Regions from separate parts of the Massilia sp. 9096 genome, predicted to be linked through region 1. Evidence: predicted binding sites of a transcription regulator. Region 1 holds the regulator's gene; each other region holds the start of a gene.

The links. Region 1 encodes sigma-54, which starts transcription at its own class of promoters, with help from an activator protein. Its sites were predicted from a motif close to TGGCANGNAANCTGCTTT; they were not measured.
Region 2: FA90_RS23935 (PEP-CTERM sorting domain-containing protein) is a predicted target of sigma-54. The motif match lies at 7,736-7,753, and genes of this name have one in related genera.
Region 3: FA90_RS03030 (circularly permuted type 2 ATP-grasp protein) is a predicted target of sigma-54. The motif match lies at 3,359-3,376, and genes of this name have one in related genera.

Annotation. Positions count from the first base shown of each region.
Region 1 is NZ_JQNN01000001.1:4,871,304-4,881,260, reverse strand. Features, by position in the region: gene FA90_RS21200 (PTS sugar transporter subunit IIA) at 1-289, shown strand, start outside; gene hprK (HPr(Ser) kinase/phosphatase) at 303-1,238, shown strand; gene rapZ (RNase adapter RapZ) at 1,408-2,271, shown strand; gene FA90_RS21185 (enoyl-CoA hydratase/isomerase family protein) at 2,310-3,407, opposite strand; gene hpf (ribosome hibernation-promoting factor, HPF/YfiA family) at 3,492-3,851, opposite strand; gene FA90_RS21175 (RNA polymerase factor sigma-54) at 3,915-5,405, opposite strand; gene lptB (LPS export ABC transporter ATP-binding protein) at 5,408-6,175, opposite strand; gene lptA (lipopolysaccharide transport periplasmic protein LptA) at 6,181-6,825, opposite strand; gene lptC (LPS export ABC transporter periplasmic protein LptC) at 6,852-7,475, opposite strand; gene FA90_RS21155 (HAD family hydrolase) at 7,487-8,020, opposite strand; gene FA90_RS21150 (SIS domain-containing protein) at 8,020-9,054, opposite strand; gene FA90_RS21145 (monovalent cation:proton antiporter family protein) at 9,131-9,957, shown strand, end outside.
Region 2 is NZ_JQNN01000001.1:5,473,531-5,483,487, reverse strand. Features, by position in the region: gene FA90_RS23980 (molybdopterin-binding protein) at 1-416, opposite strand, end outside; gene FA90_RS23975 (EI24 domain-containing protein) at 538-1,365, opposite strand; gene FA90_RS23970 (sterol desaturase family protein) at 1,362-2,366, opposite strand; gene FA90_RS23965 (polysaccharide deacetylase family protein) at 2,363-3,151, opposite strand; gene FA90_RS23960 (cytochrome D1 domain-containing protein) at 3,199-4,170, opposite strand; gene FA90_RS23955 (FKBP-type peptidyl-prolyl cis-trans isomerase) at 4,365-4,721, shown strand; gene FA90_RS25960 (IS5 family transposase) at 4,786-5,934, shown strand; gene FA90_RS23945 (acyl-CoA-binding protein) at 6,174-6,428, shown strand; gene FA90_RS23940 (polyhydroxyalkanoic acid system family protein) at 6,465-6,740, opposite strand; gene FA90_RS23935 (PEP-CTERM sorting domain-containing protein) at 6,870-7,637, opposite strand; gene FA90_RS23930 (hypothetical protein) at 7,955-9,532, shown strand; gene FA90_RS23925 (protealysin inhibitor emfourin) at 9,529-9,825, shown strand.
Region 3 is NZ_JQNN01000001.1:693,250-703,206, forward strand. Features, by position in the region: gene FA90_RS24745 (phytanoyl-CoA dioxygenase family protein) at 1-196, opposite strand, end outside; gene FA90_RS24750 (transglutaminase N-terminal domain-containing protein) at 472-924, opposite strand; gene FA90_RS03025 (alpha-E domain-containing protein) at 926-1,891, opposite strand; gene FA90_RS03030 (circularly permuted type 2 ATP-grasp protein) at 1,905-3,326, opposite strand; gene FA90_RS03035 (hypothetical protein) at 3,599-4,363, shown strand; gene FA90_RS03040 (cytochrome c) at 4,332-5,651, opposite strand; gene FA90_RS03045 (c-type cytochrome) at 5,648-6,388, opposite strand; gene FA90_RS03050 (phosphate-starvation-inducible PsiE family protein) at 6,444-6,878, opposite strand; gene FA90_RS03055 (cytochrome c family protein) at 7,029-7,493, opposite strand; gene FA90_RS03060 (3'-5' exonuclease) at 7,578-8,246, opposite strand; gene FA90_RS03065 (ProQ/FINO family protein) at 8,252-8,683, opposite strand; gene rpoD (RNA polymerase sigma factor RpoD) at 9,453-9,957, shown strand, end outside.

The sequences.
Region 1 (9,957 bases):
GCCGCACGGGCGTGTCAAGGGCAGCAAGAGTCTGAAGTCGCCGATGGCCGCTTTTGTCCGCCTGGTCGAGCCGATTCCCTTCGAATCGCCCGACGGCCAGCCGGTCAAGCTGCTGTTCTTCCTCCTGATCCCGGACCACGTGACCCAGCAGCACCTGGAAATCCTGTCCGAGATCGCCGAGCTGTTCTCGGACGAGGCGATCCGCACCGCGCTGGCGACCGATCCCGATCCGCGCTCGGTCCACGAACGCATCATCAACTGGCAGCCGAGCCTGCAGGCCCTGGGCTGAGCCGGCGACCATCATGCTGCAGACTCCGCTGACCATCCAGAGGCTGTACGACGACAACCGCGACAGCCTGCAACTCGGCTGGTTCGCCGGTTTTCCGGGCGGCGAGCGCCTGATCTCGGGCGACGCCGTCTCGGCCGCCGACCAGGTCGGCCACCTGAACCTGATCCACCCGGGCCGCATCCAGGTGTTCGGGCACCAGGAACTGAACTATTACCAGCGCCTGAAAACCGGCTCGCGCAGCCATGTGATCGGCGAGCTGATCGCGGGCGGCCCGCCGGCGCTGATCATCGCCCAGGGTCTCGATACCCCGCCGGACATCCTCGCCATCTGCGACGAGCAGAACATCCCGCTGTTCTCGACGCCACTGCCGGCGGCGCAGGTGATCGACTTCCTGCGCGTGTACCTGTCCAAGAAGCTGGCGCAGCGCGTCATCATGCACGGCGTGTTCATGGACGTGCTCGGCGTGGGCGTCCTGATCACCGGCGACTCCGGCCTCGGCAAGAGCGAGCTGGGCCTGGAGCTGATCTCGCGCTCGCACGGCCTGGTCGCCGACGACGCCGTCGAGTTCTCGCGCATTGCCCCCAACATGATCGAAGGCCGCTGCCCGCCGCTGCTGCAGAACCTGCTCGAAGTGCGTGGCCTGGGCCTGCTCGACATCAAGGCGATCTTCGGCGAGACCGCGGTGCGCCGCAAGATGCGCCTGAAACTCATCGTCCACCTGGTCAAGCGCGGCGCGCTGGACGAGGAAGTCGAGCGCCTGCCGTTCCACTTCCCGACCGAAGACGTGCTGGGCCTGCCGATCCGCAAGGTCGTGATCCCGGTCGCGGCCGGCCGCAACATCGCGGTGCTGCTCGAGGCCGCGGTGCGCAACACGATCCTGCAGTTGCGCGGCATCGATACGCTGCAGGAGTTCATGGAGCGGCAGCGGCAGGCAATGAGCAGCGATTAATGCGCTGCATTACAGTGCCGGCCCTCGCGGCCCGGCCCGCTCCGCAGGCGTGAAGCCATGCTTCACGAAACCCCTGCTCCGCCAGCGGCAGGCAATGAGCAGCGATTAAGCAGCATTCATCGCGCGTCTTTGACGAATTCATCGACAATTATTGCGGTATGATGCGCTCATGCGCATTGTACTCATCACCGGTATCTCGGGCTCCGGCAAATCGGTTGCCCTGAACGTCCTCGAAGACGCGGGTTATTATTGCGTCGACAATCTTCCACCCGCCCTGCTGCCGGCCCTGGTCAAGACCGTCGACGGCGACCCGGACAAGAAGATCGCGGTCGCGGTCGACGCCCGCAGCGCCGAGTCGCTGGCCGAGCTGCCGGCCACGGTCAGCACGCTGCGCGACGAAGGCCACCAGGTCAAGGTGATCTTCCTGACCTCGAGCACGCATTCGCTGGTCGCGCGCTTTTCCGAAACGCGGCGCAGCCACCCGCTGTCGCACGAACTGCGTCCCGGCGAGAACCCGGCGTCGCGCCGCACGCTGATCGAGTGCATCCTGGAAGAGCGCGACCGCCTGGGACCGATCGAAAAGCTCGGCCACGTGATCGACACCTCCGAGCTGTCGGCCAACAAGCTGCGTGCCTGGGTCAAGGAACTGGCCGAGGTCGAACACGCGCCGCTGACGCTGTTCTTCGAATCGTTCGCCTTCAAGCACGGGGTGCCGCTGGACGCCGACTTCGTGTTCGACGTGCGTGCCGTGCCGAATCCCTACTACGACCTGACGCTGCGCCCGCTGAATGGCCGCGACGCGCCGGTGATCGCCTTCCTCGACGCCCAGCCGCAAGCGACCGAGCTGCTGTCGGACATCCGCGCCTTCATCGCCAAATGGCTGCCCTCGTTCAAGAAGGACAACCGCAGCTACCTGACGGTGGCGGTCGGCTGCACCGGCGGCCAGCACCGTTCGGTGTACATGGCGGAGCGGCTCGGGGCGTATTTCGGCGATACCGAGCGCGTGGTGGTCAGGCACCGCGAGCAGCCGTAAGGCCTCGCGCGGGACTGCGCGTCACGCGCGCGCGAGGATCACAGATGGCGCAGCGGATGCGCCCAGTCCGGCCACACCGGTTCGAAAAAGCGCGCCACCATGTCCGGCGTGACCGCATCCAGCGCCGGCGGATTCCAGGCAGGCCGGTTGTCCTTGTCGATCACCAGCGCGCGTACGCCTTCCAGCACTTCGCCGTGTTCGAAGTTGCGGCGCACCACCGAACGCTCCATGCGCAGGCAGTCGGCCACGCCCATGGCGGCGCCGCGTTCGAGCATCTCGTGGGTCACGCACATCATCAACGGCGAGCGCTGGCGCATCGCCTGCAGCGCCTGCTGCGCGAACGGATCGTCGTCGCCGGCCAGCGCGGCCATGATGGCGGACACCGATGCCGCGCCGAAGTGGCGGTCGATGACGCTGCGCGCGGCTTGCAGCTTGCTCGCGCCGGCCTGCTGCGCAAACGGTGCGGCAAAGTCGCGCATGGCCGCCGGCAGTTGCGCACCCGGGGTCGCCTCGATCAATGCGTGCAGCGCGCCCATCTGCTCACCCGGCACGAACGCGTCCGCCAACCCGACATACAGCGCATCCGCCGCGCCAATTGTCGCGCCCGTCACGCCCAGATACACCCCCAGCTTGCCCGGCGCATGCGACAGGAAGTGACTGCCGCCCACGTCCGGGAACAGCCCGATGTTCACCTCCGGCATCGCCATCTTGGTCCGCTCGGTCACGATGCGCAGTGCGCAGTCGGGGCCGCCTTGCGCGATGCCCATGCCGCCGCCCATGACGACGCCATCCATCAGCGCGATGTAGGGCTTGGGATAAAAATGGATCAGGTGATTGAGCGCGTATTCTTCGGTGAAGAAATCTTCGAGCAGCGCGCTGCCACCGCCCGGCGTGGCACGGCCGGCTTCGTAAAAGAAGCGGATGTCGCCGCCCGCGCACAGCGCTTTTTCGCTGCTGCTGGCGATGACGACCGCATCGACCGCAGGATCGTCGCGCCAGAGCAGCAGGGTCTGCGTCAGCGCACGCACCATGTCGAGCGACAGCGAATTGAGGGCCTTGGGCCGGTCGAGGGTAAAGGTGCCGGTGCCGTTGGCAATGCGGGTCTGCACGTGTTCGCGGGTAGCGTCTGCGCTCATGATGTCGGAGATGGTTGATCTAGCCGCATCATAAAACGAAAAGGGCGCCAGTGCGCCCTTCGTCATGCTGTGCTGCGGACGGCGTCAGGCCGTGGCGGCTGCACTGTCTCCTTCATCCAGCATGCGCTTGTGTCCGGTGTGACTATGATTCTGCAGCATCTGCTTGTATTTGACGACCTGCCTGTCCAGGCGGTCCATCAGCATGTCGATCGCGGCGTACAGGTCGTGCGCGGCGCTGGCGATATGCAGGATCTTTCCCGCCACCCGCAGATTGATCTCGGCCTTTTGGCGTTTGTCTTTTTCGGTGAGATTGTCGATGCAGAGGATGACGTGGGAATCGATCACTTGATCGAAATGGCGGGTGATGCGTTCGAGCTTGTTCTGTACGTATTCACGGATGGCTGGGGTGACATCGAGGTGATGGCCGCTGATGGTGAGATTCATACACACACTCCTTTGAAGATACGCTGCCGCAAGCGTGCGCAGGAGCGCAACAGGCAGCGTTTGTTACAAGGATTTGCGAAGGCTAACGGGCGGGATCTTGAGCGCCTCACGGTATTTGGCGACCGTGCGCCGCGCAATGACCATTCCCTGTTCCCCTAGCATCTCCGCGATCTTGCTGTCGGATAAAGGGTTCTTGGGGTCTTCTGCTCCTGTGAGTTGTACGATGAGAGCCCGGATGGCCGTCGATGATGCTTCGCCTCCCGCCTCGGTGGCAACGTGGCTCCCGAAGAAATACTTCAGCTCGAACATGCCGTGCGGGGTCAGCATGTATTTCTGCGTTGTGACGCGAGAAATTGTGCTCTCGTGTAAACCTAGTGTATCAGCTATCTCGCGTAAAACAAGGGGCCGCATGGCAACCGCGCCGTGCGAGAAAAAGTTGCGCTGCCGTTCGACGATGGCCTGGGCCACGCGCAGGATCGTGTCGAAACGCTGGCGCATGTTCTTGATGAGCCACTTGGCTTCCTGCAGCTGCGCGCTCATCTGGGTCTCGGATTTGCCCTGCTTGAGCGCCTGCGCATACAGGCTGTTCACGCGCAGGCGCGGCATCACTTCGGGATTCAATTGCACGCTCCAGCCATCCTTGGCGCGGCGCACGATCACGTCCGGCACCACGAAGTCCGACACGTCCGAAGCGAACGCGGCGCCCGGGTGCGGGTTGCAGCGGCGGATCACGGCCTGGGCTTCGCGCAGGTCCTCGTCGTCGCAGTCGAGCGCCTTTTTCAGCTTGTTGAATTCGCGCTGGGCGAACCAGCTCAGGTAGCGCTCGACGATGACCAGGGCCATGCGCCGCGTCACCAGCGGCACGCCCGGCATGCGGCGGATCTGCAGCGCCAGGCACTCGGCGGCGCTGCGCGCGCCCACGCCCGCCGGGTCGAGGCTCTGCACCATCGACAGCGCGGTGCGCAGTTCGTCGAACTCGATCTCGAGCTCTTCCGGCAGGCGCGCGTGGATGTCGTCCAGCGATTCCTCGAGGTAGCCGTTGTCGTCGAGCGCGTCGACGATCAGCTCGACCAGGGCGCAGTCGCGCGCCGCGGCGCAGGTCATGCGCACCTGCTCCATCAGGTGTTCGCGCAGCGAGACCGGGCTGGCCTCGAGCTGCGGACGGCCATCCTCTTCCTCGCCGCCGCCGCTCGACCGGCCGCCCTCGCCCCAGTCGCCGTCGTGCTCGGCGGCGTGCACGTCGTCGCCGCCTTCGTGGCCCTCGCCCTCGGCGTTCGCGGCCGGCGCGCTGTGCTCGTCGCTGCCGTTGGCGTTGGCCGGGCTGGGAGCCTCGCCCGGCGTGGCCGGGGCGTTGTTGATGGCGCCGTCGCCCAGCAGGCGCACCGAGCGGTCGAGCGGATCGTCGAGCCGTTCGAGCAGCGGATTATCACTCAGGACCTGCTCGATTTCCTGGTGCAGCTCGAGAGTGGACAGCTGCAGCAGGCGGATCGACTGCTGGAGTTGCGGCGTGAGCGCAAGATGCTGTGATGTCTTGAGTTGCAGCGTCTGTTTCATAACTACATTCTGAAGTGTTCACCCAGATACACGCGGCGTACCGATTCGTCGGCGATGATGTCGTCGGGCCGGCCGGAGGCCAGCACCGCACCCTGGTTGATGATGTAGGCGCGGTCGCAGATGCCGAGCGTCTCGCGCACGTTGTGGTCGGTGATCAGCACGCCGATCCCGCGCTCCTTCAGGAAGCGCACGATGCGCTGGATCTCGATCACGGCGATCGGGTCCACGCCCGCGAACGGCTCGTCCAGCAGCACGAAGCGCGGATCGGTCGCGAGCGCGCGCGCGATCTCGACGCGGCGCCGTTCGCCGCCCGACAGCGACAGCGCCGGGTTCTGGCGCAGCTTGTCGATCTGCAGCTCGCCCAGCAGCTGGTCGAGGCGCTCGTTGATGCGCGCCTTGGACAGCGGCTTGCCGTTCTCGCGCTGCAGCTCGAGCACCGCGCGGATGTTTTCCTCGACCGTCAGGCGGCGGAACACCGAGGCTTCCTGCGGCAGGTAGGACAGGCCCATCAGCGCGCGCCGGTGGATCGGCAGGCTGCTGATGTCGGCGCCGTTGACTTCGATGGTGCCGGCGTCCGACGGCACCAGGCCGACGATCATGTAGAACGACGTGGTCTTGCCGGCGCCGTTCGGGCCGAGCAGGCCGACCACCTCGCCGCACGCGACTTCGAGCGAAACGTCGCGCACCACCAGGCGCTTGCCGTAGCTTTTCTGGAGACCCTTGACGACCAGGGTGCTGCCGCACGCGATCGCGGCTGCGTCGTTGCGCACCTCCATCACTTGTTCCCTGCCGCTGCCGGTTGCGCCGCGGCGGGGGTGGCGGCCGGTGTGGCCGCGGGTGCGGCAGATGGGGCGCCAGGCGCCGCCGCCGGTGCGGGCGCTGCAGCGCCGGCCGGTGCGCGGTGCGGCTGCAGCGTCATGCTGCCGCGGCCATTGCCGACCTTGTTCTCGCCGTTGGCGTCGTTGCGGCCGACCAGGACTTCCTTGCGGTTGTCGTACGAGATGAATTCGCTGTCCATCTCCTGCGTTACTTTCGTGCCGTCGAGCTGCTTGATGACGGCCTTCGAGAACAGCTTGACCAGGTCGTTGCGCTCGTCGTACTCGATGCGCTGGGCCTGGCCTTCGTCCCACATGTTGGGGCCGTCGTCGCGGTGCTGGCGGAAGGTGGCCAGCTTGCCCGGCGCAGCGGTCAGGATGAAGGTGCGGTAGCCGTCCGGGGTCTCCTGCACTTCGGCCTTGTCCGACTTCAGGATCATGGTGCCGCGCGTGATGACCACGTTGCCGGTGGCGATGTAGTTCTGCGTGACCTGGTCGACGTGGGCATCGTTGTAGTCGATCTTGATCGGCTTGAGGGCGTCCGCTTTCTCGGCCGATGCGGCCAGCGGCAACAGGAAGATGGCGGCAGCGAGTATTTTTTTCATGGGTGCTTGTCCTCTCTAGTAGGGCTTCAGCGCTGCTGGCGCGGCGGGAAAGTGGCCGTGCCGCGGCCGCCCAGCTGGATCTGTTGGGTTGCGTTGTTGGCTACCATGCCGATGGCGTCGACCTTGGCGTCGCCCAGCGTCATGGTGATCGGCAGTTGGGTCTTGGCGATCTCGTCGTCCGTCAGCAGCGTCATGGCCTCGGTGCGGATGCGCAGCGGCTGCAGCGCGCCCATGCCCGGGCGCGCCGGTGCGCCGGGACGCTGGATGTCGACGTTGCCGGCCAGGTCGACCTGGTTCTGGTTCTGGTTCACGTTCGCGCGCTCGGCGGTCATGGTCATGTGCGGGCGCTCGACCGTCATGCTCACCACGATCGGCTTGTCGATCAGGGAGGTGTTGTCGGCCGGGTGGTGGGTCAGGCGGTCGCCGGTGATCACGTAGCGCGGCTGGCCGGTCTCGGTCATGCGCACGAAACTGAAGTTGTCGATGATGTAGTCGGGCTCGTTGCCCGCATCGATGTTCGGCCCCGACTGGTCGCCCTGCATCACCTGCAGCAGCCAGAAGCTGCCGAACGCGGCGAACACCCCGAGCAGCATCAGGGCCAGCAGCGGGCCGCGGTGCGCGGTGCGCTTGTTGCGAGTGTTCGTGGCCATGGCCTCCATCCTTATCCGAAATACGGCGCGAGCGCCTGTTCGTAGGTGCCCTGGGCGCGCATCACCATGTCGCAGACTTCGCGCACGGCGCCGCGTCCGCCCGGATTCCTGGTCACGTAATGCGCGCGGTACTGCACGTCCGGATGGCCGCTCGGCACCGTGACGGCAAAGCCGACGCGCGACAGCAGCGGCAGGTCGATCACGTCGTCGCCGATGTAGCCGCACTCCTCGGCCGTGACGCCGGTTTTCTCGAGCAGCTCGGCAAACGCGATGCGCTTGTCGTGCTGGCCCTGGAAGACGTGGGTGATGCCCAGGTCGGCCGCGCGCTTGATCACGATCGGCGAGGTACGCGCGCTGATGATCGCGGTCTGCACGCCGCTGCGATTGAGCAGCTGGATGCCCAGGCCGTCCAGCACGAAGAACGTCTTGGTGATCTCGCCGTTGGCGTCGTAGGTCAGGCTGCCGTCGGTGAGCACGCCGTCGACGTCGAAGATCATGACTTTGACGCGCGCCGCGCGCTGCATGTGTTCCAGTGGGACGCCCATCAGATCACCTTGGCGCGGGTCAGGTCGTGGATGTGCAGCGCGCCGACCAGCACGTCGTCGGCGTCCGTCACCAGCATCTGGTTGATGCGGAATTCTTCCATCACGGCGACGGCGTCGACCGCCAGCTGCTCGGGGTGGATGCGGCGCGGATTGGCGTGCATCACGTCGCGGATCACGACCCTGGAAAAGTCCTGGGCCTTTTCGATCAGGCGGCGCAGGTCGCCGTCGGTGAACACGCCGACCGGGCGTCCGGCCTCGTCGACGACGGCGGTCATGCCCATGCCCTTTTCCGAAATCTCGAGCAGGGCCTGGGTCAGCAATGCGTCGGGTTTGACCTTCGGCACCGCGGCGCCGCTGCGCATGACGTCGCGCACGTGCGTGAGCAGACGGCGCCCCAGGGCCCCACCCGGGTGCGACAGCGCGAAGTCTTCCGACTTGAAACCGCGCAGTTCGAGCAGCGCCACGGCCAGGGCATCGCCCAGCGCCAAGGTGACGGTGGTCGACGCCGTCGGCGCCAGGTTCAGCGGGCAGGCTTCCTTGTCGACCGCGACGTCGAGGTGCACGTCGGCCACCTGGGCCAGGCGCGAGTCGGGACGGCCGGTCATCGCGATCACCGGCACGCCCATGCGCTTGACGGCCGGGATCACGACCGCCAGCTCGCTGCTTTCGCCCGAATACGAGATGGCGATCAGGACGTCCTGGGGAGTGACCATGCCGAGGTCGCCATGCGCCGCTTCGGCCGGATGCAGGAACAGGGCCGGGGTGCCGGTCGAGGCCAGGGTTGCGGCGATCTTGCGCGCGACGTGGCCCGATTTGCCCATGCCCGACACCACCACGCGCCCCTGGCAGGCCAGCATCAGGGCGACCGCCTCGGGAACCGCATGCGCCACGCTGTCGTCGCGATCCAGGCGCTCGGCCAGTTTGCGGATCGCTTCGCCCTCGATCTCCAGGGCGTCGCGCGCAAGATCGAGCGCACGACGCGCCTGGGCCGCGTCAAAACTTGTCAACATTATTTTTTCATGGGTTACACTCATATTCAAAGTATAGCCGAATTAAGAAAGCAAAAAACTTGCCAGTCGAAACAAACCACATCTTGACAGACCGCGCTGAATGACCTCCGGCCTGGAATTAACCCTTTTATTGCTGGGCAGCGCAGTCCTCGGCGTGGTCGCCTTCCGCATGCTGCACCTGCCGCCGATGCTGGGCTACCTGGCGGTCGGCGTGCTGATCGGCCCGCATGCGCTGAACCTGGCCGACAACGGCGCCTCGACCCACGCGCTGGCCGAATTCGGCGTCGTGTTCCTGATGTTCTCGATCGGCCTGGAATTCTCGCTGCAGCAGCTGAAATCCATGCGCCGGCTGGTGTTCGGCCTGGGCCTGGCCCAGGTCCTCCTGACCATCGTCGCGACCGTACTGGTGTCCAGCCTCACGCGCTACCTGCCGCCGTCGCTGCACATCGGCTGGCAGGCCGCCCTCGCCCTCGGCGGCGCGCTGGCGATGTCCTCCACGGCGATCGTTTCCAAGCTGCTCACCGAGCGCCTGGAGCTCGAGAGCCAGCACGGGCGGCGCATCATCGGCATCCTGCTGTTCCAGGACCTGGCCGTGGTGCCGCTGCTGATCCTGATCCCGTCGCTGGCCAAACCGGCCGAGGAACTGGCGATGACGCTGGCCTGGGCCAGCATCAAGGCGGCCGGCGTGCTGGCGCTGTTGCTGTTCTTCGGCCAGAAGGTGATGCGCAAATGGTTCAACGTGGTGGCCAAGCGGCGCTCGCAGGAGCTGTTCATGCTCAACCTGCTGCTGGTGACGCTGGGCGCGGCCGCGATCACCGAGCACGCCGGCCTGTCGATGGCGCTCGGCGCTTTCGTCGCCGGCATGCTGATTTCGGAAACCCAGTACAAGCACCAGGTGGAAGAGGACATCAAGCCGTTCCGCGACGT
Region 2 (9,957 bases), 600 kb from region 1:
TTCGGGATCAGCGCCGCGCCTTGCGGAAACTCGGCCATTTTGAGGCGATGCAGGTTGTCGGGCGAAGCCAGGTCGGCATCGACGCCTTCGTCGCGCGCGCTGTCGAGGATGCGTTCCTGCACCAGGCGCTTGCCGTCCGGATGCAGCTCGAGCGGCACGCCGAGCGCCGCGGCGGCGCACTGGCGCGTGTGGTCGTCCGGCGTGGCGCCGATGCCGCCGCAGGAAAACACCACGTCGGGGCCGGCCAGCGTACGTTTCAGGACAGCGGTGATGCGCGCCGGGTCGTCGCCGACGACTTCGGCCCAGGCCAGCTGCAAGCCGCGCTCGGCCAGCAGTTCGATCACCTTGGGCAGGTGCTTGTCGCTGCGTTTGCCGGACAGGATCTCGTCGCCGATGATGATGAGGCCGAATGCCATTGCACACTCCAGGGGAAGAAGAGGACTGCACAGTGTGCCACGAAGCGCCTGCGCGCGCCGCCGCGCACGCGCACGCGCATGCATGTGCGCACGCCTGCGCGCGCGAGGCTCGGGCTCAGGTTCAGTCCTTGGCGCCGGCGCCCTCGCCGGCCGCGGCGCGCAGCTCGGCCAGCGCCTGCAGGCAGTAGTACTGGAACCACAGGCCGGTGAAGATGAAGATGATCAGGTACAGCCAGATCGACAGCACCGCCAGCACCGGGAACAGCACCACCGAGATCAGCGCCCCGCCGATCCAGGCCACGCCCGGCAGCGCCCCGAGCAGGCCGGACACGGTGCCGATCAGCAGCAGCTGGCGCCGGCGCGTGCTCACGATGGCCTGGCGCTCCTGGCGGCTGGCGTGGATGGACAGCGCGTCGTAGCTCATCACGCGCGCGGTCAGCCAGCCCCACAGCAGCGCCTGCACCACCAGCGCCACCGGCGCCAGCGCATACAGCGGCAGCGTCACCAGCCACATCAGCGCGAACAGCACGATGCCCCACAAGTTCACGCCCAGGCTGCCGAGGAAACTGCCGCCCTCTTTCCGTTCCAGCGTCGGGAATTGGACGCGGCTGACGTGGCGCGCGATGGCCGGCATCGCGCCCACGCCGATGAACAGCAGCGAGGTGATGATCATCAGCGGCAGCAGCACCAGCATCGCCGCCAGCGGCACCGCCAGCGCCTTCAGGAAGCCCAGGCCGAGCGTGGCCAGCACGTTCGAGCTGGTCTCGAACAGCCCGTACTCGGCGAACACGCCCTGCAGCCAGTCGAGCAGCGGCTGCATGCCGGTGTACAGCAGGCCGCCCCACAGCGCCAGCGACAGCAGCAGCGGCACCACCGACAACATCAGCATGCGCCCGGTGAACTGGGAACGCAGCGCCCGGCCATAGGCGACGGCGATCGGGCGCATCATGCGGTCTTGCGCCCGAAGGCTTCACACAGGCGCACCAGGCCGAGCCATTGCTGGCGCCAGAAGCCACGCCCGTAATCGCGTGCCGGGCGCAGCGCGCCGTCGGCGCCGATGCGCTCGAACTGGTCGACCACGCCGGTGCTCTGCCAGCCAGGCGCGAAATTGGCGGTGCCGAACAATTGGTCCCAGACCGGCAGCAGCACGCCGAAGTTGCAGCCGCCCAGCTCGCGGTCGCGCGGGGCGTGGCCGTGCTTGAGCGCGTGATGGGTGCGGTGAAAGCGCGGCGACACCAGCAGGTGCTCGCCGAAGCGGCCGAAATGGATGCGCACGTTCGCATGCTGCAGGCTTTGCAGCACGCGCGAAACCGACACCAGCAGCACGTACTGGCTGGGGGCCACGCCGATCGCCAGCGCGATGCAGGCCATGGTCACGTCGCGCAGCAAATCGTCGAGCAAGTGGTTGCGGTCGTCGCTCCACAGATTCATGTCGCGCTGGCTGTGGTGCAGGCTGTGCAGCGCCCACGACCAGCGGAATTTGTGCTGGGCGCGATGCAACCAGTAATCGAAGAAGTCGAGCACGACCATGTACAGCAGGAAAGCGGCGAGCGGGTGAAAGCCCGACATCCACGCCTCCAGGTTGAACGGATGCACCCCTTGCATGCGCAGGGCGCCGGCCAGGCGGTCCATCAGCGGGTCGAGCGTGAAGAATACCGCCATGCTGAACAGGCCGAGGCGGTGCACCACGGTGTAGAGAAAATCGTTGCGGCGCGCGCGCCGGGCGCGCGCCCGGTCATCGATACGCTGCGCGGGAATCAAGGTTTCGAGCGGGCGCAGCACGAGGTACAGCGCGGCCAGTTCGCAGGCGCCGGTGAGGAACCATTCGACGCCGTCGAAGGCGTCTTCGATGTACTCGCCCAGGCCGGCGGCGAACATGGCCGGCTGGACCACGGTCTCGAACAGCCAGCCCTGCAGGGCGGCGAACCAATCGAGGAAAGTCTGGATCATTGCGGCTTCGTTGTCTCTAACTGATAGTCCGGATGGGCATGCAGTGTAGCGAAACAAAAACCTTTTTGCTTGAGGCCGACGAGCAGCGGCTCCAGGTCGGCCGGCGCCCACGGGTCCTTGCGCGACCAGATGCCCATGTGGGCCATGAAGATGTCGCCGGCCTTGAGGTTGTCGAGCGCGCGCTTGAGCAGCACCGCGTTGGAAAACTGGCTGCTCGACGTCTCGTCGCCGGAAAAGCCGGCCGGCGCCCAGCCGACGTGCTTGTAGCCGCAGCTGGCGACCGCCTTCAAAATGTTGGGCGAGGTGTGCCCGCCGGGGGTGCGGAAGTACGGGTCGATGTGGCGCCCGGTCAGTTCCGTAAAGCGCGCGTCGACGCGGCGGATCTCGTCGCAGTACTGCTGCCGGGTCCAGGTTTCCGGCTTGCCGCCGTGCGCGCCGAACTGCGGCTTCACGACGATGCGACCGTCGGGCAGGTCGCGCTGGAAGTAGACGTGGTCGAAGGTATGGCTGCCGAAGGCATGCCCTTCCGCCACCCGCGCCTTCCAGAACGGCGCCCAGGACGGGTCGAGCGACCAGTCGCCGCGCACCGTCTTTTCGTTGGCCAGGAAAAACGTCGCCTTGACGTCGTGCTTGTGCAGCATGCCGGCGATCAGCTCGGCCTGCGACTGGCTGCCGGTGTCGAAGGTCAGGTAGATCGTGCCACTGCAGGCCGCGGGCGCCGCGGCGGCGGTATCGGCCAGCGCGTGCGCATCGGCGTCGCAGTTGACACCGGTGGCGCCGAACAGCGCCGCCGACAACAGCGCCGCGGTGCGCTTGAGGAAAGTCAGGCGGATCACAGGCGCGGCGCCGAGTTGGCGAAGAACACCCCGTGCGGCGAACGGCCGACCGGGATCAGTTTCAATACCTTGCGGCTGGCCACGTCGATCACGGCGACCTTCTTGATCCAGCGCAGCGTCACCCACAGCGTCTTGCCGTCGTCCGTCAGCTCCATGCAATCGGGTCCGCCCGGGACCGGGATCATGCCGACGTTTTCCAGCGTGTTCTGGTCGATGATGTTGATCGAGTTCTGCACGCGGTTCGACACGAACACGTGGCGCTTGTCGCCGACCGCGCGGAAGTTGTGCGCGCCCTTGCCGGTCTTGATGTGCTTGACGCTCTTCTGGGTGCGCCAGTCGATCACGTCGACGTAGTCTTCGCCCATGATCCCGACCAGCAGGTATTTGTCGTCCGGGGTCATGACGATGCCGGCCGGCAGGCGCCCGACCGGCAGCGTCCACTTGATCGCGCCGGATTTCAGGTCGATCGCGCTGACCTGGTCGCTGTCCTGGCGGGTGATGAAGGCCGTGGTGCTGCCGGCGTCGAAGGCGATGTGGCTGGGCATGCGCGGCATCGGGATGCGATGGCTCAGCGCCAGGTTGTTGTTTTCGTACTTATAGATGTCGACGCGGTCCAGGCGCAGCGCGGTCGCGACGAAATACTTCTGGTCCGGCGAAAAGCCGATCTGGTACGGGTCGAGCACGTCCGGCAGGCGGCGCTGCACCTTGCCGCTGAGCGGATCGAGGAAGATCAGCTCGTTGCCGACCGAGCTGGCCACGATCAGCGACTTGTTGTCCGGCGTCGCCATCAGGTGATGCGGCTCCTTGCCGACGGCGAAGGTGCCGTTGTCGGCGCCGGTCGCCTGGTCGAGCAGCTGCACGGTGGCGTCGCGCGAATTCAGGACCACGACCACGTTCGCATCGGCGGCCTGGACGGCGAACAGCGAACAGAAAGCGGAGAGGACAAGCTTGGAGAGACGGCGCGGCATGGCTGGACAAAGGCCCGGTGAACGAAAAATGTAATTCTACGGGGAAACTTTGACCGGGTAATGACCGAGTACATACAAATCTGCGTTTTGGCGCGCCGCCGCAACACCCTCTCCGTAAAGCGTGGTGGAGTCGTCAATAGTGCTTTGTCATGCCTTGCATTACAATCGCCCTTCGACTAAACAAAGGGAACATCATGTCCACCAACACTACCAATTCCGGCCTGCAATATGAAGACACCGTCGTCGGCAGCGGCGAAGAAGCCAAGGCAGGCCAGTACGTCACCGTGCACTACACCGGCTGGCTGCAGAACGACGACGGCAGCGCCGGCGCCAAGTTCGACTCGAGCAAAGACCGCAACGACCCGTTCCAGTTCCCGCTGGGCGCCGGTCACGTGATCAAGGGCTGGGACGAAGGCGTGCAGGGCATGAAGGTCGGCGGCGCGCGTCGCCTGATCATCCCGGCCAGCCTGGGCTATGGCGCACGCGGCGCCGGCGGCGTGATTCCGCCGAATGCCACGCTGATTTTCGACGTGGAACTGCTGGGCGTCTAAGAGGGTGTAGACAAAATCAATAACGTAGCTGTGGCATGCTATCCCGATGTGGAAGGAGCATGCCATGGCAACGAAACATCCACTCGACGGTACTAAGCCCTCAAGCAACGTTGGCGGCAGGCCGCCGGCGTTGAAGCCTGAGCATATCGCGATTTTGCACGACATCGTGACGGAGCGCGCCCAAGCCAGTTTGCATGAAATCGCCGACGAGCTGCATCGCCGCTGTGGGTTACGCGTTTGCGATGCAACGATTCGACGCGTGCTGCGTGCGCAAGGCATCGTACGGCTCAAGCCAGCGCGCCGCGCGCATACGGAGCGAGCTGAGGGCGCCAAACGGTATGGCTACACGGCAGCGCACCGACGCGAGGATATTTCCCCATACAGCACCAATCTGACAGATGCCGAGTGGGAGCTGGTCGCTGATTTGTTCGAGCGATTACCAGGAAAACGCGGCACGCCTGTGCATTACAGCCGCCGCGATCTGGTAAATGCGTGCTCGTATGTACTGCGCACGGGTTGCGCCTGGCGGCTGTTACCCGAGACGTTTCCACCTTGGCAGGCGGTCTACAAGGCATTTTCGCGCTGGGTCGAAGCCGGCGTATTCGAGCAGATGCAGGACCGGCTGCGCGAACAATGGCGTGCACGAATGGGACGCGCGAGTACGCCGGCCGCAGCAGTGATCGATGCACAGTCCACTCGCGCGTCGCCACAAGGTGGCGAAAGCGGATTCGATGCAGGCAAGAAGGTCAAAGGACGAAAGCGCAATCTCGTCGTCGATACAATGGGGCTGCTCATCGCAGTCACGGTGACCGCCGCGAGCGTGCAGGACCGAGATGCTGCCGCAGCCGTGGTTGCGCAAGCGTGCGCCAAGAGCCCTCGGCTCGAAAAGCTTTACACCGACGGCGCGTACGGTGGGAAGTGCGCCCATGATATCGAGCAGGCGCATCATATTCGTGTCGAAGTCGTTCGTCGTCCAGGTAACAGCACGATCGGAACGCTGCACGATCCCAAGACGACATCTGAGCCAACTGCTGTTATCAACTCAGGATTCACGATCCTGCCCAAACGCTGGGTCGTTGAACGAACCCACGCTTGGACCGAACGCTGGCGCCGCACAGTGATGCATCACGACCGCAAACTCGCGGTATCAGCGGCTTGGGTTTGGCTGGCCGAGGCACGTATGCTACTCAGCAGGCTCGCTTATCAAGGTTGATTTCGTCCACACCCTGTAAGCGCGCGTAACAAAATCCCCCATGGCTGCGTTGCATCGTCTCGCGGTACTAGCGTACTGTCTGCGCCGATGCGCCTTGCCTTGGGGGCGCTGTTAGACGGTCCAGGCCACCGAGTCACCGAACGCCTGAGCGTTTCCTCTAAAATCCTTGCAACTCAGGGGCGATTCCGGCGCGATGCGCTAAGATGACCGGAGTATTGACCGTCTATCAAGGAGTCACCATGAGTTTGCAAGATCAGTTCGCCCAGGCCCAGACCGATTCGAAAAACCTGCCGGAACGCCCGGACAACATGACGCTGCTGAAGATCTACGCGTTGTTCAAGCAAGGCGCGAACGGCGACATCAGCGGCGAGCGTCCGGGCTTCACCGACATGGTCGGCCGCGCCAAGTACGATGCCTGGGCGGCCCTGAAAGGCACGTCGCGGGAAGACGCGCAGCAGCAGTACGTCGACCTGATAGCAGAATTGAAAGATTGATGCTTGAAGGGCTGATGCCAGCCCTCCCCCGGCGGACTACGCAAACACCTTGCGCATGTTGTCCGCCACTTTCTGCTCGATGGTGGGCGCAAATGCGCTCATCATGAGTCCCAGCTTGATCCTGATCAGCGCCTCGCGCCCGCCGAGCGTCAGCGTGCCATCCACGCCGGCACGCTCGAACTGCAGCACGTCGCCGACCCACTTGCACGCCAATCCATAGTCCGAGGACAACTTGTCCGCGACCTTCTGAGCCGCCGCGCGCGCCGCGTCCGGGCTCAGGCTGTGGGGCTGGGTGATGCTGATGTCCGCCATTCGGCTATCCTTCCTGGATTCGGTTACAAAAGAACAGCTCGCCATGATGCCAGCTCCGGGCCGCCAATGCCAGGGGCATGAAAAAACCGGCCGAAGCCGGTTTTTTTCGAGTACTGCGGGGAAGTCGAATCAGTTCGACTTGCGACGGCGCAGAGCAGCCAGGCCCATCAGGCCGGCACCGAAGATCGCCAGCGATGCCGGTTCCGGCACGTTCGACAGCTTCAGCTGGCCGCCGTTGTTGACGTAGAAGTAAGCCGGCGGGTTGTTGACGGTGTTGGCCGAACCGGTCAGCGCTTCGCGCGCGGTGGCGCTCGAGGCGTTGCCCAGGTCTTCGGACGCGTTGGTGGTCACGAAGCCGAAGGTCCAGCCCACCGGCAGCGCGGTGCCGTTGGCATAGGTGAACACGCCCGGTGCGAAGAAGGTCGACTTGAAGTTCAGGGTCAGCTGACCGTTGCTGTTCGGGGTACCGTCCGGGTTGATCGCGCCGCCGCCGCCAGCCACCTGGGCAAAGGAGGCGATCAGGGTGCCGGTCGCTGCGCCGTCACGGTTGGCAGCAGTTGCGCCAACGCCGTCGTAGGTCTGGGCAGCGTTGTAATAGATGTTCAGGACGCCGCCGGCGTTGAAGGTGATGCGGCCAGCCGACAGGCTGCCGGTGCCGTTGCCACCCTGGAAGTCGCCGGTCAGCTGGCCGACGCCCCCGAACAGCGAGGTGCCGGCGTTCTTGGTGGTGATGTTGAAGATACCGTTGTCGGTGAAGGTGAATGCGTCACCGCCGTTGCCGAAGTTGTTCTGGACGAAGCTGTCGCCGTTGAAGCCGAGCTGGTTGATGTTGGTGATGGTCTGGCCCGGCAGGTGCAGCTGCCAACCGAACAGTTGAGTGTCTGCCTGAGCCGACATGGCTGCCACGGCGACTGCGGTACCTACCAGAGCTTTGATCATTGCACGCATTTCATCTTTCCTTGTTGTCGGGGATATTCCCTTTTGATAATTTCCTATAAGCAGGTTCTGTGCCAGCATGACTAAGTTATTGATTTTCCTCAATACTCATGAATTTTGGCAACGAGCAAAAATGCCGACTGTAAAGATTTCCGACACGCATCTTGCGTGATGGACAGAGGGTTTGCTTCTAGCCAGTGAGCACTTGATTCTTCTCAATGCCGGTTTCGGGCAAGGGAAGACCATGCGGTAGATCAGGCCTTCACCAGGAGTACGCCATGGAATCGCCCGTCATCCCGCCGCTCGGCTTCGTTCCGATGCCCACCGCCCCCTATCGCCAGCACCGCAAGGCGGCCCAGTTGCTCGACCAGCCTGGCCGGCCGCGCCCTGGCGACCCGGCGCCGTCCAGCGGAGCCGGCGACGGCCAGGGCGGCGATGTGCCCCTGCCGTATGCCTTCGGCGCGCGTGTCCTGATGTGGAAACAGGATCCGTCGGTGTCCGAGATCGGCACCCGCAAGGCGTTTTTACCGGGCGTTGTGCTGGCCGGACCGCGCGACGCCCGCATCGCCATCGACGATCCGAACATTCCGAAGGTCGAGCCGAACGCCTTCGGCGACTTCGTCACCATGCCCGATACGCCTCAGTTCGACGCCGTTCACACCTTCGCCGTGGTGCGCCAGACGCTCACGATGTACCAGCGCGCGCTGTCCGCGGCCGGCGCCGAAATGCCCCTGCCCTGGCAATGGAACAGCAGCGTCGACACCTCGCCGCTGCAAATCCATCCCTACGGCTTGCCGAACGTGATGAATGCCTTCTACAGCCGCTCGCAGTGCTGCCTGAAGTTCGGCGATTTCGCCCAGGCCGGCGGGGGCGCGGGCGCGGCGCCGGACGAGGCCGTTCGCATCTACACCTGCCGCTCGTTCGACATCGTTTCGCACGAGACCGGCCACGCCGTGCTAGACGGCCTCAAGCCGCAATGGCTGAACGCCGACAATCCGCCCCAGACCGGCGGCCTGCACGAATCCTTCGGCGACCTGACCGCGATCTTCCTGGCGCTGTCCCAGCTCGACCAATGCGACGCCGTGGTGGCCCAGACCAAGGCCCGGCTGCACGACAAGACGTTTCTGGCCGATATCGCGGAGCAGTTCGGCTTGGCGCTCGGCAACACCAACGGTTTACGCAACGCCGACAACGACCTGACGCTGTCGCAGGCCGGTACCGAAGTCCACGCGATCTCGCAGGTGTTCACCGGCGCCGTCTACGACATCCTCGCCGACGTGTTCGCGTTCGAGCGCCGGCCCGCGTTCGAGGATTGCGCCAGCGTCCTGCATCGCAGCGCCGCCTGGCTGCGCGGCCTGCTGCTGCGTGCACTGATCGCCGCGCCGGAACGGGCGGCCACCTACGCCGACGTCGCCAACGAGATGCTGCGCATCTGCCAGGAAGACGGCAAGCCGCCCGCCTATACAGACTTCATCCGCCAGCGCTTCGCCCAGCGCGAGGTGCTGGAGGTGCCGGCCGAACTGGCGGCCGCCCTGGCCGGCCAGGCGCATCCGCCCGGCCTGCGCCTGGCCGCCTGCGTCAGCGATGCGCCCGGCGCACGCCAGGACCGCCGGGCCTGCTGCGGCACCATGAATCTGTCCGAGTACTACGACGCCGAACGCGTGCTCGACGCCGAGATGCAGGCGCTGGCGCGCTGGTGCGCGGCGCATGGCCGCTCGGGCCCGGCCGGCGCCGGCCAGCCGAGTACGCAGGCGATGCTGGCCGGCGTCGCCGTCAGCAGCACCGCCACGGATGGCGATGGCGCCGCCGTCACCACCGAAGTCGCGGCCTTGGCCGTGCTCGATCCGGCGCCATGAAAATCACCGCCAGAACCAGCGGCGGCTTTGCCGGCCGCAGCGACTGCTTCGAGCTCGATACCGGCTGCCGCGGCGACGGCGCCGCGATCGAGGCCCTGCTCGATCAGCTCGACTTTTTCACCGCGCCGCCGCCTGCGGCCGCCGGCGCCGACCTGGTCCGCTGGGAAATCACCGCCGACGACGGCCAGCGCTGCCATACCGTCGTCCTGCACGAGGACGGCGGCCTCGACCAGGCGCTCTGGCCGGCCCTGCTCGCGCACCTGCGCGCGGGCGCGCGTACGCCCGAAGCCTGAGCTGCCGGCTCATCCGCACAAATTTCCGCAAGATCCGGAACCTGCCGGGCGTACCCATCACATTTGCTTATGTGTATTGTGTATAAGTCTGATTTGTCCTAGGCGCAGAATTGCCCTAAAATACAGTGCTTT
Region 3 (9,957 bases), 4.2 Mb from region 1:
GCAAGCCGGCGGCCGGGTGGCGCGCACCCTGCGCGGGCGGGTGCGCGGCGCCGCGGTGGACGCGCAACGCGGCCACCAGGACCCGATGGCCGATATGGCGCAGGGTCCGGCTGGTGACGATCCGATGGAGGTAGTAAAGCGCGAGCCTGAGCCGGGTGGCGGCGGAACCGCGGCGAAACGATGCATAGGTTTGCATGATGACCCCCGAATGACTGAAAGCGAGCCGCCACGCGACCGGCATCCGAGTTTAATTCAGTTCAGCAACTTTTCCTATCTGCATCTTTGTCTAATTGTCAGAATTTTGTATCCATCTCAAACGAACGTGCATGCATCCTGCATGACCGTTGCCGGATGCTGCTGCGCAGCGCGTTGAAGTACCGGTTCGGCTCGTCGATGGTGACGAAGCGCGTCACCGCAACGCTGCCTTCGTCGAAGCCGCCGCCGAATTCGGCCTGCCGGGCGTGGTTTGACTTACTGTTGCGTTACCACCAAGGGCATCACCAGCGCCTCGACGCGCATGGTCTCCTCGCCGCTGCCGCTGCCGCTGCCGCGCCGCATGCCGCGCACCGGCGCCGCCGATTCGTAGTCGCGCCCGATCGCCAGGCGGCAGCAGGCATCGGTCATCGGGCGGATCAGCGGCGACAGGTGCTCCGGCAGCTGCAGCCGCCCCCGTCGCAGGGGGATGGTGCTGACTACGCCTTCGACCAGGATGCGCACCGCGTCGTGCGCTTCGCTCAGGGTCAGCATGTGCGAAACGTTGCCGTAGGCGTCGCCGTAGGGCGCGCAATGGCCCGGCGCCGCGATCTTCCAGGACAGCACCTGCTGTTGCGGCCCGGCGCGCGGCGTCGGGTGCCGCTGCTCGATGCTGTAGGCTTGCGGCTGGGTATGGCGGTACAGGGTTTCGTGGCGGATCGACAGGTGCATCTCAGGCGCCCAGGGGCACGAGGAAATCGCGGCTGATGCCGTTGCCGAGCGCGTAGACGTTCTTCATGAAGCGGTCCAGCGTGGCGTCCAGCCCGGCCTCCAGGACGTCTTCGATGCGCGCGAATTGCAGTTCGGCGTGCATCTTGCCGGCCAGGCGCTCGGTCTCGGACGAGACGTCGTTGCGCACCGCCTTCAGGTTCGCGACCACCTGCTCCATGCAGGCCAGCAGCGAGCGCGGCATGTCGGCGCGCAGCATCAGCAGTTCGGCCACGCGCGCCGGGGTGATCGAGTCGCGGTAGACCTTGCGGTAGATTTCGAAGCCGGCCACGGAGCGCAGCAGCGCGGCCCAGTAGTAGAACTCGCGCTGGGTCAGCACGTCGTGGTCGTCTGACGAAGGGGCGGCGCCTCTGGTGCGGTGGTACTTCACGTCGAGCAGGCGCGCGGTGCTGTCGGCGCGCTCCAGGAAGGTGCCGAGCTGGATGAAGTACAAGGCCGCGTCGTTGAGCATGGTGCCGAGCGTGACCCCCCGCGCCAGGTGGCAGCGGTGCTTGACCCATTCGAAGAAGGCGCCGGGGTCGGCGCTCGCATCCATGCCGCCGCGCACGCGCTCGGGCAGTTCGAGCCAGGTGGCGTTCTGCGTCTCCCAGAGTTCGGTGGTCAGCACCCCGCGTACCGCGCGCGCGTTCTCGCGCGCGGCGGTCAGGCAGGCCACGATCGACGAGGGGTTGGACGGATCGCGCACCATGAAGTCGAGCACGTTCTCGACATCGAGCGCGCCGTGGCGCGCGTCGAAGGCGTCCTGCAGCTCGGAGATGCCGAGCATGGCGCGCCAGGCCTGCTCGGTCTCGAGCCTGGACTGCGGCAGCATCGAGGTCTGCAGCGCGACGTCGAGCATGCGCGCGGTGTTCTCGGCGCGCTCGGTGTAGCGCGCCATCCAGTACAGGTGGTCGGCGGTGCGGCTCAGCATGTCGTGTGCTTCCTCATTCTTCCAGAATCCAGGTGTCCTTGGTGCCGCCGCCCTGCGACGAGTTCACCACCAGCGAGCCTTCGCGCAGCGCCACGCGCGTCAGGCCGCCGGGCACCATCGAGATCGTCTTGCCCGACAGGACGAACGGGCGCAGGTCGATGTGGCGCGGCGCGATGCCGTTCTCGACGTAGGTCGGGCAGGCCGACAGGGCCAGTGTCGGCTGGGCGATGTAGCCGTCCGGTCTGGCGATCAGCCTGCGGCGGAAATCCTCGATCTGCGCGCGGCTCGCGCTCGGGCCGATCAGCATGCCGTAGCCGCCGGCGCCGTGCACTTCCTTGACCACCAGCTGTTCCAGGTGGGCCAGCGTGTAGGCCAGGTCGGCGGGCTTCCTGCACTGCCAGGTCGGCACGTTGTTCAGCAGCGCTTCCTCGCTCAGGTAGAAACGGATCATGTCCGGCACGTAGGGGTAGATCGACTTGTCGTCGGCCACGCCGGTGCCGATCGCGTTGGCCAGCGTCACGCGTCCGGCGCGGTACACCGACAGCAGGCCGGGCACGCCCAGCGTCGAATCCGAGCGGAACGCGAGCGGGTCGAGGAAGTCGTCGTCCAGGCGCCGGTAGATCACGTCGACGCGGCGCGGGCCGCGGATGGTGCGCATCCACACCGCGTTGGCGTTGACGAACAGGTCCTTGCCCTCGACCAGCTCGACGCCCATCTGCTGGGCCAGGAAGGCGTGCTCGAAGTAGGCCGAGTTGTACATCCCCGGCGTGAGCACGACCACGGTGGGGTCGTCGACGCCTTGCGGGGCCACGCTGCGCAAATTGTCGAGCAACAGGTCCGGGTAGTGGTCGACCGGCGCGATGCGGTGGCGCGCGAACAGTTCCGGGAACAGGCGCATCATCATCTTGCGGTCTTCCAGCATGTACGACACGCCGGACGGCACGCGCAGGTTGTCTTCCAGGACGTAGAACTCGCCCTGGCCGGCGCGCACGATGTCGACCCCGGCGATGTGGGCGTAGATGTCGCTGGCCACGGTGATGCCCTGCATCTCCGGGCGGTATTGGGCGTTCTGGTAGATCTGCCGGGCCGGGATGATGCCGGCCTTGACGATGTGCTGGTCGTGGTAGATGTCGTGCACGAACATGTTGAGCGCCTTGACCCGCTGCACCAGGCCGGCCTGCAGCGCGCTCCACTCGTGCGCCGGGATGATGCGCGGGATGGTGTCGAACGGGATCAGGCGCTCGGTGCCGGCGTCGTCGCCGTACACGGCAAAGGTGATGCCGACGCGGCGGAACGCCAGGTCGGCTTCCAGGCGCTTGCGTTCGATGCGCTGCGGGTTCTGGCCGCGCAGCCAGGCCTCGAACTCGCGGTAGTGCTCGCGCGTCGCCCCACCTGCCGTACCGCCGCTCGTCATCTCGTTGAAGAAGTCCCGCATGCCGCCACCCCCGTATCTTTTTATATGATCAACATACAAGAAGCATGCCAAACCAATCCGGCGCGAAATGCCCTACGCTGGTGCGCGCCGGCCTGCATGGGTGCGGGGCGGGGTGCGGCGCGCACCCGCGCGTGGCACGGCCGGCGCCGCATGCCGTGCGCCGCAGCCGGGCCATCGACAAACTGCCCGGCAAGGCGTCGAATCGTGCTAGCCTGATTGCCGCATGCGTCGCTGCTCGTTTCGCTTCAGCCGATAGAAAGGGACCATACAATATGCATCGTTTGCGCCATGTGCTTGCCGTCCTGCTGGCCTGGTCGCCGCTGGCGGCGGGCGCCGCCCAGGAGGCGACGCCGGACACCGGCCGCGTCGAAGTCAGCAGCACGCGCGACCCCGAACTGCGTTCCTATACGCAGATGCTGAAAGGCTTGCAGGCCTATCGCGACAAGCATGCGCTGGCGCCGGACTCCGAGATGTATTTCATCCTGATCCCGAAGTCGAAACAGGTCGGGATGCAGGGTCTCAAGATGCGCCTGGCCAGCGACGACGATTCGATCGACATCCCGGTCGACGCGGGCGGCAGGTTCAAGCTGCCCCTGGTCGAACAGAAGCGCGACGGCGAATACGACCTGATCCTGGACCGGCCGAAAGGGCTTTTCAGGATCAAGCCTTATGTGAAAAGCGCCCAGCTGCCGCCCGACACCAAGCGCCTGGGGGATCTCAGGCTCGAATGCAAGGTGCGCTGGGCCATCGAAAAGCAGGAAGTGACCCGGGTGTTCCTCACCTATGTGAACCTGGTAGGCACCGGCGATCCATGCACGTCGCGTGCGGTGTCCGTCATGTTCCTTGCGCCGCTTGGCATCGACGCGGTGACGCTCGATACGCCCGGGCGCACCATCGCGCTCAAGGTGCGCGACTACGAAAATTATGCGCTGCCCTTGTGGGACGCCAGCCTGGCCGACGATAGCCCGGTCCGCTACACGAGCGGCGCGGCGCCGTCCGGCAACGTCAATCCGGCGGCACCGCCCGGTTCGCGTTGACCTCGCTCGGCGTCACGGCGCGCGCCGCGTTGCCCCAGCTGGCGCGCACGTAGCTGATGACGGCGGCGGCCTCTTCGTCGTCGAGCAGCGTGCTGAATGGCGGCATGCCATAGGGGCGCGGATTGCCGGCGGTGGCCGGCGCGAAGCCGCCGTTCAGGACAATGCGGATGGCGTTGACCGGTTCCGCCGCGCTCACGACGCGGTTGCCGGCCAGCGGCGGATAGATCGTCTGGCCGTCGCCCTCGACGCCGCCGCCGTCCTTGCCGTGGCAGTCGGCGCAGTGCCGGGCATACAGCCGTTCGCCACCCTTCATGAGCGCATCCGGCGCGGCGGCGGCCGGCGCGGTTGCCGCGTGCCGGCCGGGCGGCGCCGGCAGCGATCTCAGGTAGACGGCGATGGCCCGCAGGTCGGGCTCGGAAAGGTGCTGCAGGCTTTGCCCGACCACCTCGGCCATCGGTCCGAACACGGCATGCCGGGGCGCGACGCCGCTGCGCAGCAGCTGGACCAGGTCGGCCTCGATCCATTGGTCCGGGCCGGCTGGGCCGCCAGTGGTCAAGGCCGGCGCATACCAGCCGCTGCCGGCCATCAGGCCGCCATCCAGGACAGCGCTGGACGCGCCCATGGCGTTGCGCGCGCTGTGGCAAGCGCCGCAATGGCCCAGGCCCTCGACCAGGTAGGCGCCGCGGTTCCACACGTCCGCGCGCGCGGGCGCGGGCGCCGAAGTGGGCGACAGCGCGGGCGCATACACGCCGGGCGTGAAGTACAGCAGGCGCCAGGCGGCCAGCGCCGCCTGCAGCTTGTAGGGAAAGCCGAGCGCGTGCGGCGCGTTCGGCCGGCGCACGGATTTCAAACTGCGCAGGTAGGCGAACAGCGCGTCGCTGTCTGCGCGCGTGACCCGCGTGTAATTCGGGTAGGGGAAGGCCGGGTACAGCAGGCGCCCGCCCGGCGCGATGCCGTTGTGCAGCGCATTCCAGAAGTCGTCCGCGCTCCAGGCGCCGATGCCGGTGGCGCGGTCGGGCGTGATGTTGGGCGCGACCAGGCGTCCGAACGGCGTGTCCAGGGCGCGCCCGCCGGCATAGGCTGCACCGCCGCGCGCCGTGTGGCAGCCCACGCAGCCGCCGGCGCGCGCGAGGTAGGCGCCGCGTGCGATGTTGTCCGGCGTGGCTGCCCAGTCGGCGCGCGAGCTGGACGGGATCATTTGCATGCGCGGCCAGGCCAGCGCGATCGCCCCGGCCGCACAGGCCGTCGCCGCCAGCAGCGCCAGCCGGGCCATGCGCGCCATGCTCATGCGCCCTCCGCCACGCTGCCGCAGGCCAGCGGCAAGGGCCGCCCCACTGTCGGCGCCGGGGTTGGATCCGCCGGCTGCGGTTCGCTCGCCAGCCATGCCGAGATCGCGCTCACGTCCGACAGGCTCAGGCGAGTGGCGATCTGCGCCATGCAATCGGGCGCCTGGGCGCGGCGCGTGCCGTTGCGCCAGGCGCCGAACTGGGCGTTGATGTAGTCGCGCGGCAGGCCAACCAGGCCGGGCACCGCGGGCAGGGCGCCGCTCAGGCGTTCGCCGTGGCAGGCGATGCAGGCCGGCACACGCAGCGCCGGGTCGCCGCGCGTGACCAGCTGGCGCCCGCGCGCCAGCTCGCCAGTAGGCAGGCCGGCGCGCTCCAGCACCGGGCTCGGGAGGTGCTGGGCGGCGAACCAGTCGGCGATTTCGTGCAGGTAGTCATCGGACAGCGGCGTCACCATCCAGGTCATCAAGGGGTACTGGCGGCGGCCGGCGCGGAAGTTCTGCAGCTGGTTGTAGAGGTAGCCGGCCGGTTTGCCGGCGATGCGCGGGTAGTAGCGGCGTTCGGCGGTGCCGTTGCCGTGGCAGGACAGGCAGGGCGCCAGGCGCTGGGCCATGCTGTCGGGGACGCGGCGCAGGTCCGGTTTCGAAGAAATGGACTGCGAAGGCGCGGCCCGTGGAGCCAGCCCCGCCAGCAGGCAGATGGCAAGCGAGCAGGCGGCAAGAACGGGGATCGGACCTCGCATGGCGCTCCAGTGAGTGACGGTCGAGCTCAGCTACGACGCATCATACCGCGTGGTGTCAGGCGCCGGCGCCGCCGTCGTGTTCGCGCACCAGCCGGTACACGATGCCGAGCGCCAGCAGCGCCCCGGCCAGTGCGGCGATCTTGCCGGGGCTGGTGTCGGCGTCGAGGATGACGAACTTGCGCGCCAGCGCGAGCAGGGCGATCAGGATCACGGTCTTGACCTGGATGATGCTTTCGCGGCGCAGCGCGACCTTGACGATCGAGTGCTTGAATTCGAGCGCGATCAGGAGCGTCATGATCATGCCGAACACGAGCTGGAAGGCGTCGCTCCGCATCGGATTGAGCGGTTCGTTGATCAGGATCAGCGCCACGATCTCGACCAGCTCGACGACGGCCACGATGATGACCACGGCGATCACGGCGCTGAGGATCAGCGCGACCAGCTGCTCGAAGCGCTCGTAGAAGGTCATCACGCGCCAGTAGCGGCGCATCTCCTCGCGCAGGCGGGCACGCGCCGCGCCGGCGAGGTCCGCCTCGGCCTGCTGGAGGCGCGCGCCGATCGGCTTGTCGTCGTCCATCCTTGCTCCCTGGGCTGCAATCAGTGTAGCAGGGTGGCGCGGCGCGGGCGCGCGTATCGGCGGCTAGCGCGGCGGCGCGCCAGGCGCGGAACCGGCGGGCGGCTGGCCGGCAGGTGGCTGGCCGGCCGAGGGCGACTGGAAGGTGCGCAGGTAGGCCAGCAGCGCGGCGATCTGGCGCACGTCGCCGATGCCCCAGAAGCGCATCGCCGTGCCCGGCACCAGCTTGTCGGGAGCGTGCAGGAAGGCGGCCAGGGTGGTGTCGTTCCAGACGATGCCGGAGGCCTTCATGGCAGCCGAATAGCGGAAGTCGGGCGTGGACCCGGCGCGGCGGCCGAACAGGTCGTTGAGCTGCGGCGCGAAGCCGGCGCGGGCGTTGGGGCCGACCTGGTGGCAGCCGGCGCACTGGGCGAACAGTTTTGCGCCGGTGGCGGCGTCGGTGCCGGAGGGAGAACAGCCGGCCAGCGTCAGGGCAGCCGCGCACAGGGCGGCCCAGGCTGCGCGGCGTGGAAGCGGGTGAAGCGGGTTCATGCCGGCATTATAGGCCTGCACGGCGGGGCGCATGCAGGCTCGCGTAGCGGCGCCCGCCGGCAGCACGCCGGGTCGGCCAGGATTTCAGTCCTGCGGCTCGACGCGCCTGCCGGTGCGTTCAGGCGCGGACGCAGGCGCCTGCCCCGGCTGCACCTGTGTGCGCCAATGGCGATAGATGCGCAGCGCGACGTGGGCGTCGTCGGCCGCGTACAGGATCTGCTTGTCGGAGAGACGCGGCATGGCCCAGTTGGTGGTGGTGATGCGGCGCGATTTTTGCAGGCGCTGGCCGAAGAAGCGCTCGACCGCGGTCTTCGCGCCCCAGGCATTGCGCTCGCCGCGGCGCAGGGCGGTGGCCAGGTCGAGCACGTTGGCGGTGTCGATGCCGAGCTTGGTGCGCAGGCGGCGCACATCGTCGCCCAGGCCGAAGCCGACCTTGAGCACGGCCGGCGATTCCAGAAGAACGCGCAGCGCCGCCAGTGCCGGCGACGCGGCGCCGGCTCCGGCGTCCAGCGCGCCGATCTGGAACAGCCAGGCATGGCGGTCGTCGGCCAGCTGCACCAGGTGCGGGCCGGTCGAGACTTCGCCCTTGCGGAAGGTCGGCTTGGATTCGGTATCGAAGCCGATCGCGTCGGCCTGCGCCATGGCGGCCAGCGCCGCGGCGGCATCCTCGGGCGTGCGCACCATGCGCACCTCGGCCAGGGTCAGGCCCTGGTAGGGCGGCAAGGCGTCGTCCGGCGTCGGCGCGTCGGCCATGCGGTTTAGCGGCGCGAGAACTTGGATGCCAGCTGCTGCAGCTTGTCCTGGCGCTTGCGTTCGGCTTCGGCCTCGGCGGCGGCGTCGCGCTCGGCCTTCTTGCGGTCGGCTTCCTTCTTGTAGCGCTCCTGCAGCAGCTCCTTGGCGTGCTGGCGGTGGGTGTCGTTGACTTCGGCGCCGGGATTGCCGTCGAGGTCATAGCGCACGGTCGCCTTTTCCATCGCGCGCAGGTAACGCATCGAGCCGGTGTGGATGCCGAGCGCCGCGCGCATGGTCTTGCGGTTCAGGCCGGGCATGCGCGCCAGCACCTGCTTGTCGATGCCGATCGCCAGCGGCAGGCACTCGCGGAATGCCTTGAACTGCTGCTGCAGCTGCTTGAGCAGGGCGCGCGGCGATTGTGCGTCGGCGCCGGGGGCCGCGGCGGGTGCGGCTTGCACGGCGGACGTGTCGGCGCCGCCATCGACCTCGCTGTGTGGCTGCTGATCTTGCGGCTGATCTTTCTGCTGATCTTGCGGCTCGGCGTGCGGCAGGGACTCGCCGGCATCGTTGATTTCAGGAGACTCGGCGACGGAACTGATCGTATTCATTGACTTCATGGTGAGAACGGGAAGCGGAAGGATAGCATGGCAAAGCGGCCATGGGCGGCTCTGCCTTGTAACGTATCATCGTTTGGAACCGTTCTTCCAGGAATTCCTTGCGGAATCGAAAGGCGCGGCCCCTTGAAGTCGTGTATGATCCGCCCCTTTCCTTGCGTCGGGCTTGCGCCGACGCAGACCGGCCGAGGGGTCGGAGGTGGGCAAATGGAGCGCGCAACTGGACCGGGAAGTATGCGGATCCGTTATATCGTTTATCCGATATTTTAATTATCACTGAATCTTTCCTTGGTGCATAATATGCCTGTCTCCTCTATTTCTCCCTTGGAAAATAGATTCAAGCCCGTTGTCTGACGGGCTTTTTTTCGTTCCGACATGCATAGCCGCGATTTCAACCTCTGCCCGTTCCGCCCCAGCCCCCGTCCGAGCGCTCCGCCGCCAGGAGCGTCGCCGCTGGAGTCTGGTCGGTGCCGCTTGATTTCCGGCCGGTCCGCCCCTAGTTAGGCCCCTTAGTTCAGCCTATTACTTATTGCGCCGCATTGGCCTGCCGAGCAGGCCAGGTGGCTTATTGACTTCGCAGGCGCGCACTTCGCCTCGACTGGAGAAAAGTTACATGAAAAACACCGCCAAGACTCTGACACTGACAGCGAAGAAGGCGCCGGCGAAAAGCACGGCACAGCTGTCGGTGCCGAAAACCGCGACCTCCTACTTTCTCGAAACGGAAGCGGCGGCCAAGGTGACGGTGGTCAAGACGCGTTCCCGTCTGGCGTCGCTGAAAGCGGTCCAGGCCGAGCAGGACATGGGCGCGGATGCCCCGGCCGCCGCGGTCCAGGCCGAGGCGGAGCAACTTCAGTCGGCGGACTTCGACCAGGCCGCCGCCTCGGGCGCCGCCGCTGCCGAGCAATTGGCCGAAGCGGCCAGCGCCGACGACAGCGCACCCGCAGCCGTTGGCTCGGCCGACCTCGCCGCAGTTGACGCGCCGTCTGCCGCTGCCCCGGCCGTCGCTGCCGTCGCCGGCGACGACGATTTCATCCCGACGCCCGCAACGCCGGCCGCGCCGCCGGTGATCGTGCGCAAGCGCACCTCGAAGCTGGCTGCGCTGAAAGCCGCCGCCGAAC